3 regions of the Brevibacillus sp. HB2.2 genome follow, and region 3 is predicted to be linked to each of the others. Evidence: riboswitches for the same ligand, from Rfam matches in the RefSeq annotation. Region 3 holds a riboswitch; each other region holds the start of a gene.
What was found. Region 3 has a riboswitch for cyclic di-AMP ahead of HP401_RS30855 (quaternary amine ABC transporter ATP-binding protein). Riboswitches for the same ligand answer to the same signal wherever they lie in the genome.
Positions count from the first base shown of each region.

Region 1 (3,677 bases), on a different contig from region 3:
TATGGGGATCACAGAACGTCTGTCTGACTTCGGTGTGACCAAACAATCACTGGCCCAAATGGCTGAGGAAGCCGTTCGCATTGGCGGACGCGGAATCGGGTATCTGCCTAGCTCACGAAAATTGAATGAATCCGATGTAATCGCGATCTACGAGGCTTGCCTGTAATGGAAGCATCAAACACACTGGCGAGCCTACGCTCAGTTATGTAATAATACAAATTAATCATTAATCAAAATTATTTTACTACGGAGGTTACCACCATGGCAGATCCACGCATTAATGAACTGGCAAGCCGTCTCGTCCGTTACTCACTCCATTTGCAAAAAGGCGAAAAAGTTCTGATCGAAAATACAGGCCTGCAACCTGAACTCGTTCGTGCACTTGTGCGTGAATCATTTGCAGTTGGGGCTCTGCCTTTGGTCACCTTAAAAGACCAGGAAGTCATGCGTGCACTCTATCAAGGCACGAGCGAAGAACATATGGCTCTGATGGCAAAATACGAGTATGACCGGATGAAGGACATGGACGCTTACATCGCCATCCGCGCCTACGACAACATCAACGAGTATGCCGACGTACCGGACGACAAAATGGGCATTTACGCTCGTGTCCTGTATCAACCTGTACATACGAACGAGCGCGTTCCGAACAAACGCTGGGTTGTACTGCGCTACCCAAACAAGTCGATGGCACAGCTGTCCAAAATGAGTCTCGAGAGCTTTGAGGACTTCTACTTCTCCGTCTGCAATCTGGACTACGCGAAAATGTCCGCTGCCATGACTCCGTTGAAAGAGCTGATGGAGCGCACCGATCGTGTACGCATCGTCGGCCCAAAAACGGACCTGCGCTTCTCCATTAAAGGAATCAATGCCATCAAGTGTGACGGCAAACGCAATATCCCGGATGGCGAAGTATACACCGCTCCTGTACGTGATTCCGTGGAAGGAACGATTTTCTACAACGCGGCATCGATCTACAACGGCATTACCTTCAATGATGTTCAGTTCACTTTCAAAGAAGGCAAAATCGTGGAAGCGACCAGCTCCAATACTAAAGCATTGAACGACATCCTCGACACGGACGAGGGCGCACGTTATATCGGAGAATTCGCGATCGGCTTCAACCCGCACATCCTCCACCCGATGCTGGACATCCTGTTTGACGAAAAAATCGCGGGCAGCTTCCACTTCACGCCAGGGAATGCTTACACAGTAGCAGACAACGGAAACCGCTCCTCCGTTCACTGGGACTTGGTCCAAATCCAACGCCCTGAATACGGCGGCGGCGAAATCTGGTTTGACGATGTGCTTATTAGAAAAGATGGGCGCTTTGTGTTGCCAGAGCTGGAAGGCTTGAACCCGGAGAATTTGATTTAAACGAAATGAATGAAAAAATGGGTTAGGGAATGAGTTCCCTAGCCCATTTTCTATTGTTCAGAGAAAATAAAGTGTTAGTCTGGCCTGGTCTAGGATTGGTGAGTGTCCAACTCCACCCTCTCAATAAAACAAGAGATATTCCCATTAATCCTACCAAATTTTACGAGTTTCTTTCACCGGTGAATCTCTGTTATTCTAGGTCATGCCAGACAAAACAGCCGAAACTTCCTCTTGAATGGAAGTGCGGGGGAGCTTTTTTACTTGCAGATGAGAGATCTGCATGGGGTGAATCGCCAAAGTGCGTAGGGTTGTTTCCTCAATCCGAATCCGTCAACTAACCTCGTAGGCCAAAAAAAGGAGACGATGTGAATATGAAACGCCTTGGTACTGTTGCAATTGCTACATTAGGATTGGGATTTGTTCTCTCCGGCTTTTCTAACACAGCTTCTGCCGCTACCACATGTCCGCAATACGGATATCAACCATATATGCAACCTGTCCAACCGCAAATGCAAGCACCTTACGCAGCACCAGCGAATCAACAGCAGCCAGCTCAACAGCCAGTAAAACAAGCTAACCAACAAGTGGATGCTTCCTCTGTTGGGAAGCAAGTAACTGATTTGGTAAACCAAGAGCGTGCAAAAGCAGGTCTGAAGCCAGTGGAACTGGATGCTTCCCTGAACAAAGTTGCACAAGCAAAAGCGGCTGATATGTCCAACAACAACTACTTTGACCATACAAGCCCTACGTATGGCTCTCCATTTGACATGATGAAACAATTCGGAGTATCTTCTATGACCGCGGGTGAGAACATCGCCATGGGTCAACGCACCGCTGAGGAAGTCATGAACCAATGGATGAACAGTGAAGGACACCGTCAGAACATCATGAATCCTTCCTTCACCAAAATCGGTGTAGGCTTTGTGAATGGATACTGGGTACAAGAATTCATCGGATAATGAAATTGGATATAAATGCCGAGTCCTCTAGCGGGGACCCGGCTTTCTTGTTTTTTTTCAGATATTGTCAATTCTTTTCTTCATCCACCGATTCCGCACCTTCTCGAATTTTTTCTACAACTTCTTCAGATTTGAGTTGCCTGTGCGAAGGAAGTTCTAAAAAAGTAGAAGCACGTCGATCGAGCCACAAGCTTTCCTCACCTTCCCTATCAGTTGCAACGAAGATAAACCCACCTGCATAACTAAAGTACGTAATGTTTACATCTTCCCCGAGTGTATTTTTCATGTTCTCGTAAAGGTCAAACAATTCAGGGCCACTTTTTTCACCACCAGCCATGATTGGCTCTGTATCTGTTGCTAAAACTATACCTTTTACTTCATCCCCTTCCATAATGAAGGAAAGTTTTTCATCCGTTGAAGATAGTAGTCCTTGCATATTCGTATCGTTGTATTTACGTATTTTATCCGCTTCTGGTAAAACAGCTCCCTGAATTGAAAAATCCGAAAGGGTTACATTACTACTCAATTTGCTTAAGGATTCATTCCCTTGGTTACGTGCCTGTTCCATCTTTTTATATGCGTTTAGCGCTTCCTTATCCCCTTGGTTAATGGCCCCAGCCCAAGTAGCCAATGATATTCCAGCAACAATTACCGCACCTATCAATGTCCATGTGTATTTATTCATAACTCCCCCAAAGTTAATTCATTTCGTTATAGGAATATTCTACCAGGTTTTGTAATCTCTATGAATTATGCAATAAAAAAATGGAGACATTGAAGCGTCTCCATTTTTTATTTTTGCCATCATTTCATCCGTACGGCAGCCTGACCTCAAAACACGTACGAATCAAATCACTTTGGACAGAAATCGTTCCCCGATGCTTCTCGACGATATTTTTTGCAATAAACAAGCCGAGTCCTGTTCCTCCCCCTTGATGCGTTCGCGCTTTGTCGCCTGTAAAAAACATTTCAAAAATATGCGGCAGCGCCTCCTCAGGTATCTGGTCGCCGTAATTCATGATTTGCACAACCACTTCATCGCCCTCGCGATAAGCGTTCAAATCGACAAATTGACCATCGCCCCCGTAGCGTATCGCGTTGGTCAGAATGTTCTCAAATACGCGCGCCAAAAGCTCCCCATCTCCCACGATCACTAATTGGGCAGCAACCGTACACCGCGCGACGAGCTCATTTTTCTCAAAGGAAGGATACATCTCCTCATTTAACTGGACAAGCAATTCGCTCAAATCAATGACCTTTTGCTCGATGGTAACCATGCCGTAATTCATTCTCGTAATTTCGAATAGCTCATCAATCAGCTTTTCCAATCGATGCGACTTG
Region 1 covers NZ_JABSUV010000052.1:24,096-27,772, reverse strand. Annotated here, with positions in the region: gene HP401_RS34790 (iron-containing alcohol dehydrogenase) at 1-166, shown strand, start outside; gene HP401_RS34785 (aminopeptidase) at 262-1,377, shown strand; cyclic di-AMP (ydaO/yuaA leader) riboswitch at 1,584-1,741, shown strand; gene HP401_RS34780 (CAP domain-containing protein) at 1,749-2,336, shown strand; gene HP401_RS34775 (hypothetical protein) at 2,404-3,021, opposite strand; gene HP401_RS34770 (sensor histidine kinase) at 3,146-3,677, opposite strand, start outside.
Region 1: it holds a riboswitch for cyclic di-AMP, as region 3 does, so the genes downstream of both, HP401_RS34780 (CAP domain-containing protein) here and HP401_RS30855 (quaternary amine ABC transporter ATP-binding protein) in region 3, are expected to answer to the same signal.

Region 2 (3,677 bases), on a different contig from region 3:
TACCGACGCGTCCAGGCTCAGCGATAAACCGCCGCAAAAAGACCAAGAAGTCCTGCAAGAATCGTACCTCCTAGGGGAAAAGCAGCCTGATGTACACAGGCTGCCGAATTGACACAATCTATTCTACACCTTGTCCCCCAGTTCCTGTTGAATTAGGATTGTACTGGTTTGGCTACCGGTGTTTTTACTTCCTTAATGGATGCTTTGATGCTGGCAAGTTCTGCATCGAGATCATCCTTTTCCAGTTCAGACAGAGCGTTCTCCCAAGCGCGGTTCGTTTGGCGCCATTGCCCGCTCATTTGCGCTTCTGCTTCCATGCGCATGACTTTCTCTTCCATGCGAGCGAAGCCACGGCCTGCGGACTGATTGCCGATACCGACAACTGCTTGATTGACTTGCTTTTGTGTACGAGCTACTTGTGCACGTGCCATCAGTGTGAACTTTTTCGCACGCATTTTATAGAACTCTTCCTTCAGCTCAGCCAGCTTCTCGCGCATTTGCGTAGCTGACTCGGATGCTGACAGGTAGAGAGTTTCATATTCCGCTGCACGGCCTTCGTACTGCTTCTTGTCAGCGAGTGCTCGACGAGCCAACTCGTCTTCTCCTTCAGTCAAGGCGAGCTTGACTTGGCGATCACGTTTTTCGATCAAAGCATTGGCTTCGTCCAATTGCTGGCGGAATTTCTTTTCCAGTGCAACCTGACGGGCAACCGCTACTTCAACTTGTCCGATTTCTACTTCCATGTCACGCATATATTGATTCAGCATTACTACCGGATCTTCCATCGAATCCAATGCATCATTTACCGAAGCTACTGTCAGGTCACGCAAACGTTTAAAGATACTCATTATTTTTTCCTCCTCATCATATCACATCATATTGTTCATCCAAAAGACTCTTGCGACATTGGCGTTACTGTGGGCGTCTTCTTACATCTCTCTCCCAAGTGTCCAGCGTATCTTCCTTTAATACTTTTTGGGCCCATTCACGCTCCCAAGCAGGTGGCGCTTGTTTAGGTTCTTGGCTGGGACGCAGTAAGCGATATCCCAGATAAATCACCCCAATGGCCAGAAGCGCGTGAAACAGTAGGTCAAGCTTGCCAATCAACATCAGGAACCCGAATAGGAAGACCAGGATTCCCCAAAATCGTGAACCGGTTTGTCCCATGATCTTTTTGGCACCGTATATCATGATCACGCCGGGAATGATAAACCCGAGCAAGTCTCCGATATCGATACCAACCAGATCGAGAAGAACCAACCCACCGACTAGCAGCAGAACCAGCCCGAGTAGTACTTTGCCAGACCGTTCGCTCATTACTCGCTTACCTCCATTCGTTTTGCATGTGGTGCTTGTGGAACGTTATGCCCTTATTGTAGCCCTCGGTATAGGCTTCCCATAACGGGCGTGCGGTTGGTTTTTCCCTCCGTCCTTGGACGGAGACATTTTCCTGCCTTAATCGGACGAGCTCTCCCGCAAGGCAGGAATAAGCCCACGTCGAAAGGCGGCTTGCACTGTCGAACGAAAACGTTACAGCATTTGACGCTATCTTTGTGACGAATATGTGAATGAACAGATAAAAAGAAGGAAAAAAAGGATTGGCGTAGAATCTTCGTAAGAGTGCGTGTAAAAAAACATCGAAAAATAGCCGAATTCCGCTTAGCGGAAACGGGGGAACCACGTTTTTGGGGTGAATGGTTGCTACTCCTAGCAGCCTAGGGCGTCCTTTCGACCGAACCCTTCAGCTAACCTCGTAGGCTCACGAAGGGAGCAGTTTCTTTTGCGCAAGATGGTTTTATCTTTATTTATGGCTGGATTACTTACTATGGGGGCAGGCGCTGCACAGGCTGCTGAGGAGAATACTCTCCATGAAGTTGTCAGTGACTTGTACGGTACCCCTTACAAATCTTCCGGCTCGTCCAAAAAGGGCTTTGACTGCTCCGGTTTCACGCGCTACGTATTTGATGCGTTAGGTGTAGACCTGCCTCACAATTCTGCTTCCCAGTACGAGTTAGGTACAGAGGTAGACAGAAAAGATTTGCAACCAGGCGATCTCGTATTCTTCAATACGAACGGTCGCAGCATTTCTCACGTGGGTATCTACATCGGAGACGGCACATTCGTGCACTCGGAATCTGGTCGTGGAGTCGTCAACACCAAGTTGAACGATCCATACTACTGGAGCAAGCGTTATGTAGGCGCCAAGCGTCTCAGTGCTCCTGTTCTAGCGAAAGCAGAAACTCCGAATAAGGAAAAAGCGGTGCAAGCTGCATCGTTGCCGGAAAAACCAGCTAAAAAATAGTCATTCGGCAAAATAATAAAAGCCAGGGACACTACGTCTCTGGCTTTTTCTGACGAAATTTAGTACCTGGTCTAAAGAGGTACCCTCACATATTAGAACAACTTAATAACTTACGGGGTTTCTTCCCCTGATAGGGGCAAAGCATGTTATGATAGACAAGACCCATTCTTTGAATGGTATTCCTTATTAATAGAAGTAACTGGGGGTTGTTCCGGTGAAAGATCACATTTTAATTGTCGATGACAATCTGGAGATTATTGAACTGCTAGAAGACATTTTGGAGAACGAGGGCTTCAGCGTTTCCTCTGCTGAAAGCGGAGAAGATGCACTCTCGTTGCTCAGCCAAGGTGAGCGTCCCAACCTGATCCTTTTGGATATTATGATGCCCAACATGAGTGGCTACGAGCTCTGCTCTCAAATTCGCCGTGAGTGGGATTTACCTATACTGTTTCTCAGTGCAAAAGGAAAAGCGGTAGATAAGGTAGTCGGCTTCGAAATCGGCGCAGACGATTACATCACGAAGCCTTTTGATACAGAAGAGCTACTCGCTCGCATTCGTGCCCACCTTCGTCGCTATGAGCGCATTCGCAAGCATACCGAAGAGCAGCCTGAGAAGGAAACAGCCTCTTCTCCAATTACGGTTTTGAAATTCAAGGACTTGGAAATTCATAAAGAAACGTATTCCGTATACGTATGTAACCAAAAGATCGAGCTCTCTACCAAGGAATTCCAACTACTCACCTTCCTCGCAGAAAATGCGGGCATCGTCTTTACAAGAGAGCAAATTTATGACCGTGTTTGGGGATATGGTTATGGCTCGCTCAATACAGTGACGGTCCATATTAAAAACCTCCGTGAGAAGCTGGAAACAGAACGTCAATTCATTAAAACACAATGGGGGACAGGCTACGTTTTTATCGGGGAGAAGCTTTAAATGAGCTTGCGCAATAAAATTTTTCTCTCCTTCATTGCCTTGCTCACACTCAACATTTTGTTGTTTAAATTTGTTTTTCAAGACATTATTGTCGCTCAACTCAAAAATGACCGGCATAATCAGTACCAGGCTGAGAAGGAAGCCGCAGAGAAGGTCATGCTCAATCAACTGCTTCTCGTCAGTAATTTCAAGGACCCAATCGAACGCATGGAGCTTGAGAAGCAGTTGCCAGACGACGTGATGTACCGCATGCTCGTGAAGGATGCCAATGGAAACACTATCTACAGCAAAACATCAAGCGCCTATAATTTAAAAATGCCTTCCCCCTCCTCATCAAGCCGTGGCGATTCTGCTAAGCAAAATGACCTCAAAGTGGTGGCTGAGTACCATTTTCAGCAGGAGCCACCGCGTACAGGGGAGATTGTTGTTTATTTCTACACG
Region 2 covers NZ_JABSUV010000021.1:95,700-99,376, reverse strand. Annotated here, with positions in the region: gene HP401_RS16830 (class I SAM-dependent methyltransferase) at 1-58, opposite strand, end outside; gene HP401_RS16825 (PspA/IM30 family protein) at 153-848, opposite strand; gene HP401_RS16820 (LiaF transmembrane domain-containing protein) at 913-1,317, opposite strand; cyclic di-AMP (ydaO/yuaA leader) riboswitch at 1,637-1,776, shown strand; gene HP401_RS16815 (C40 family peptidase) at 1,781-2,302, shown strand; gene HP401_RS16810 (response regulator transcription factor) at 2,517-3,236, shown strand; gene HP401_RS16805 (sensor histidine kinase) at 3,237-3,677, shown strand, end outside.
Region 2: it holds a riboswitch for cyclic di-AMP, as region 3 does, so the genes downstream of both, HP401_RS16815 (C40 family peptidase) here and HP401_RS30855 (quaternary amine ABC transporter ATP-binding protein) in region 3, are expected to answer to the same signal.

Region 3 (3,677 bases):
GAATGTCAGGAGCGCTCCAAAAGTAGAGTTTCGAGGATGTAATCTCAGAGGTTGAAGCTGACGACAACCCCCGCCATTCATTTCTCCGCTGGGGTGGGCTCCAGAGGCGCTAGGACTGGAAATGTTCTTCTTCCCAAGCGGCTATTGTTTACATCTTGAAAGCATCATTCAAAAAGTCTTTAAAAAAGCGTAGAACCTCAACAGCTCGTAGAGGAAACAGGAGAAATAAGCGAAGATCTTTGGACACACCTACCGAGGCGTAGTGAAAAAAAGCGAAACTGCCTTTAGCGTCCACCTCTGAGCCACATCCTGATGAGACTACTTTGGACGCGGTTTCGCTTTTTTTCACGGAGCCGGGCACCCCATGCTCCCGCGCAGGGGTTCCAAGAATCTGAGCGTTTTCTCCTGTTTCCTCCCCACCACAACAGCGAGTAAACGGCACCAAACATCTTGATTTTATGAGCAACGAACAGCTAATCCAATCCGACTCATAAAGAAAGCCGTAATCCGGTTAAAACCATGCTAAACGAACGTTCACAATAACTGGAAGCGAGCGTATAATTCAAATCACAATCACGCTTCAATAAGAAACAACACATACGGCCTAGTTCCGATATTCTCGGAAGCGGGGGAACCAATCTTTTGGGGTTAATCCTGAGTGATCAGGAGGGATGAGGAAATGTCTTCTCTGCCATCCTACCCGTCAGCTAACCTCGTCGGCCAAAGCAGGGAAGGTCATGGATGGATAAAGTCTAGGCATTTTATGCGCAACAAGGGGATTCCTTGCGGGCGTGTGATAGGCCGATACAGGCTTTTTCTTTGGGACCTTTGTTCTGGAGAAAAAGGATGGATCGGTCTATTTTTTTATGAAAATATCGACGAGCAGCTTACGCGATACAGTCGTGAAGGAAATGGTGTGGATCGCTGGGAGGCAGTCGGTACGACATAAACCGCTGACAATCGAAATCAGGAAGACAGAGTACAGGGAGTCCTGACAATGGACGCCAGGTATTCCGTAAGCCTGCGGATTTTCTACACGAGTAAAAATCAAGCGTGCCTGCTTGGGTTTGCTGGAGTGTGGAAGCTTCGCGGGCTTTTTCCATTTACGAAAAAACGAAGGATGAGGGATATCATGTCCAAAATGAAAGTCCATCAACTTACAAAAGTGTTCGGCAAGCAGCCCGAGCTGGCCTTGAAGCTGCTGGCGGAAGGACGTACAAAAGAACAAATTTACAAGCAAACCAGCCAGTCCATCGGTGTCAATCAGGTCAGCTTTGAAGTCGAGGAAGGCGAAATCTTCGTCATCATGGGCCTATCCGGCAGCGGCAAATCAACCTTAATCCGACTGTGTAATCGACTGATTGACCCAACGAGCGGAAGCATCGAGATCGATGGGGAAGAGATCGTGGCCATGAAGGCGACAGCTTTGCGCGAGGTGCGGAGGAAGAAGCTCGGGATGGTTTTCCAAAACTTCGCCCTGTTTCCACAGCGGACGGTACGGGAAAACGTGGAGTTTGGTTTGGAGATTCAGCAAGTACCACCAGGGCTCCGACAAGAAAAAGCACGGGAAGCGCTCGCGCTCGTTGGATTGACGGAGTGGGAAAATGCGTACCCAAATCAATTGAGCGGAGGGATGCGTCAACGAGTCGGATTGGCGCGGGCATTGGCTAATAATCCAGATATTCTCTTGATGGACGAAGCGTTCAGTGCACTGGACCCGCTCATTCGAAAAGATATGCAGGATGAACTGCTGGAGCTTCAGATGACGATGAAAAAGACGATCCTGTTCATTACGCATGACTTGCATGAGGCGTTGCGACTGGGCGACCGAATTGCCTTTATGAAAGACGGGCAGATCATTCAAATCGGCCGCCCAGAAGAAATCCTGGCAGATCCCGCGGATGAATTTGTACGGAAGTTCGTGGAGGATGCCGACCTGTCCAGGGTGCTCGTTGCTGAAAATGTGATGAAACGGGCAGAAGCAATCACCCCTGACAAAGGGGCGCGAGTGGCGCTGCAACTGATGATGGATAACGGCGTGTCCAGCCTGTACGTCGTGGACAAAAAGCGCACACTGCTCGGATTGATTACGGCGTATGACGTATCACTCGCGATCAGTACGGGAGATTCGCTGGAGGCAATCATGAAAACCGACCTCCCTACCGTTTCGCCTGACGCACGTCTGCACAGCTTGTTCCCGATGATGGCAGACCTGCATGTCCCGATTGCGGTAGTGGGCGAGCAGCAGCGTTTGTTGGGTGTCATCGTAAAAGGAGCGGTGCTAGGCGGGCTGGTAGGCAAAGTCAATGTACAAGAGCATCAGAGAGCAGAGGTGATGAGTGATGGACGTCGTGCCTAAGCTACCGATTGGCGGTTGGATGGAAGGGTTCGTGGAGGTGCTGGGCCAGTACAAAGGGGTATTGTTTGATCCGGTGGCTATCGTCATTTCCACGATGGTGACTTACTGTTCTACGGTTTTGGCAGAGATACCTTCGCTGATTCTCATCTTGCTGCTGGGGGCCGCTGCGTGGGTTTTTGCAGGGAGAGCGTCCATGGTCTTTACGGTTGTTGGACTTTCTCTCATCCACAACTTGGGGTACTGGGATGAAACGATGGAGACATTGGGACTCGTCCTCACTGCTACCATGATTTCGATCGCTATCGGGATTCCGGTGGGCATTCTTTGCGCGAGACACGATACGTTTCGCAATCTAGTTACGCCAGTACTGGATTTGATGCAGACGATGCCAGCGTTCGTATATTTAATTCCCGCGATCTTTTTCTTCGGCTTGGGCGAGGTGCCGGGAGTCATTGCCTCCGTTATTTTTGCTTTGCCGCCAATCGTGCGTCTCACGAACTTAGGCATACGCCAGGTCCCAGCAGAAATGGAGGAAGCGGCGGACGCCTTTGGCGCAACTGGGTGGCAAAAGCTCGTGAAAGTGCAGCTGCCGTATGCGAAATCGACGATCTTGGCGGGCGTCAATCAGTGCATCATGCTCGCCCTGTCGATGGTGGTCATAGCGGCTATGATCGGGGCGAAAGGCTTGGGTGCAGATGTGTATCGTGCCGTATCGCAAGTGGATATAGGAAGAGGATTCGAGGCGGGGCTATCCATCGTGATCATCGCTATCGTCTTGGATCGGCTTACCCAACATGCAGGAAAAAAGGAGAGAAATACATGATGAACAAAATGATTCCAGCTATATTGGCAGTCATGATGGGAGCAACAGCTTGGCTCGCAGGCTGCTCTAGTCAAAACACAAACACACAAATACCGACAGCAACGGTGGTCGGTCCTATTGCTTCTGAGACGTCGGACAACGCGTTAGGAGAAAAGCTCGACTACAAAATCATCGGAATCGACGCAGGAGCAGGCTCGATGGTAAAGACTGAGGAAGTCATGAACCTGTATGGCTTGGATAAATGGCAGCTTGTCGAAGGCTCAGATGCAGCGATGACAGCCGCTTTGATCAAGGCGTACGAAGCGAAGGAACCGATTATTATTACGGGCTGGACGCCGCATTGGATGTTTAAAAAGATGGATTTGAAATACTTGGCGGACCCGAAGAACGGCTTTGGCGGAGCGGAACAAATTCATACCATCGTGCGCAAAGGGCTGAAAGAGGATCAGCCTGCTGCCTATCAATTTCTGGATAAGTTCTGGTGGGAGCCAGCCG
Region 3 covers NZ_JABSUV010000027.1:25,431-29,107, forward strand. Annotated here, with positions in the region: cyclic di-AMP (ydaO/yuaA leader) riboswitch at 592-738, shown strand; gene HP401_RS30855 (quaternary amine ABC transporter ATP-binding protein) at 1,133-2,359, shown strand; gene HP401_RS30860 (ABC transporter permease) at 2,343-3,182, shown strand; gene HP401_RS30865 (glycine betaine ABC transporter substrate-binding protein) at 3,179-3,677, shown strand, end outside.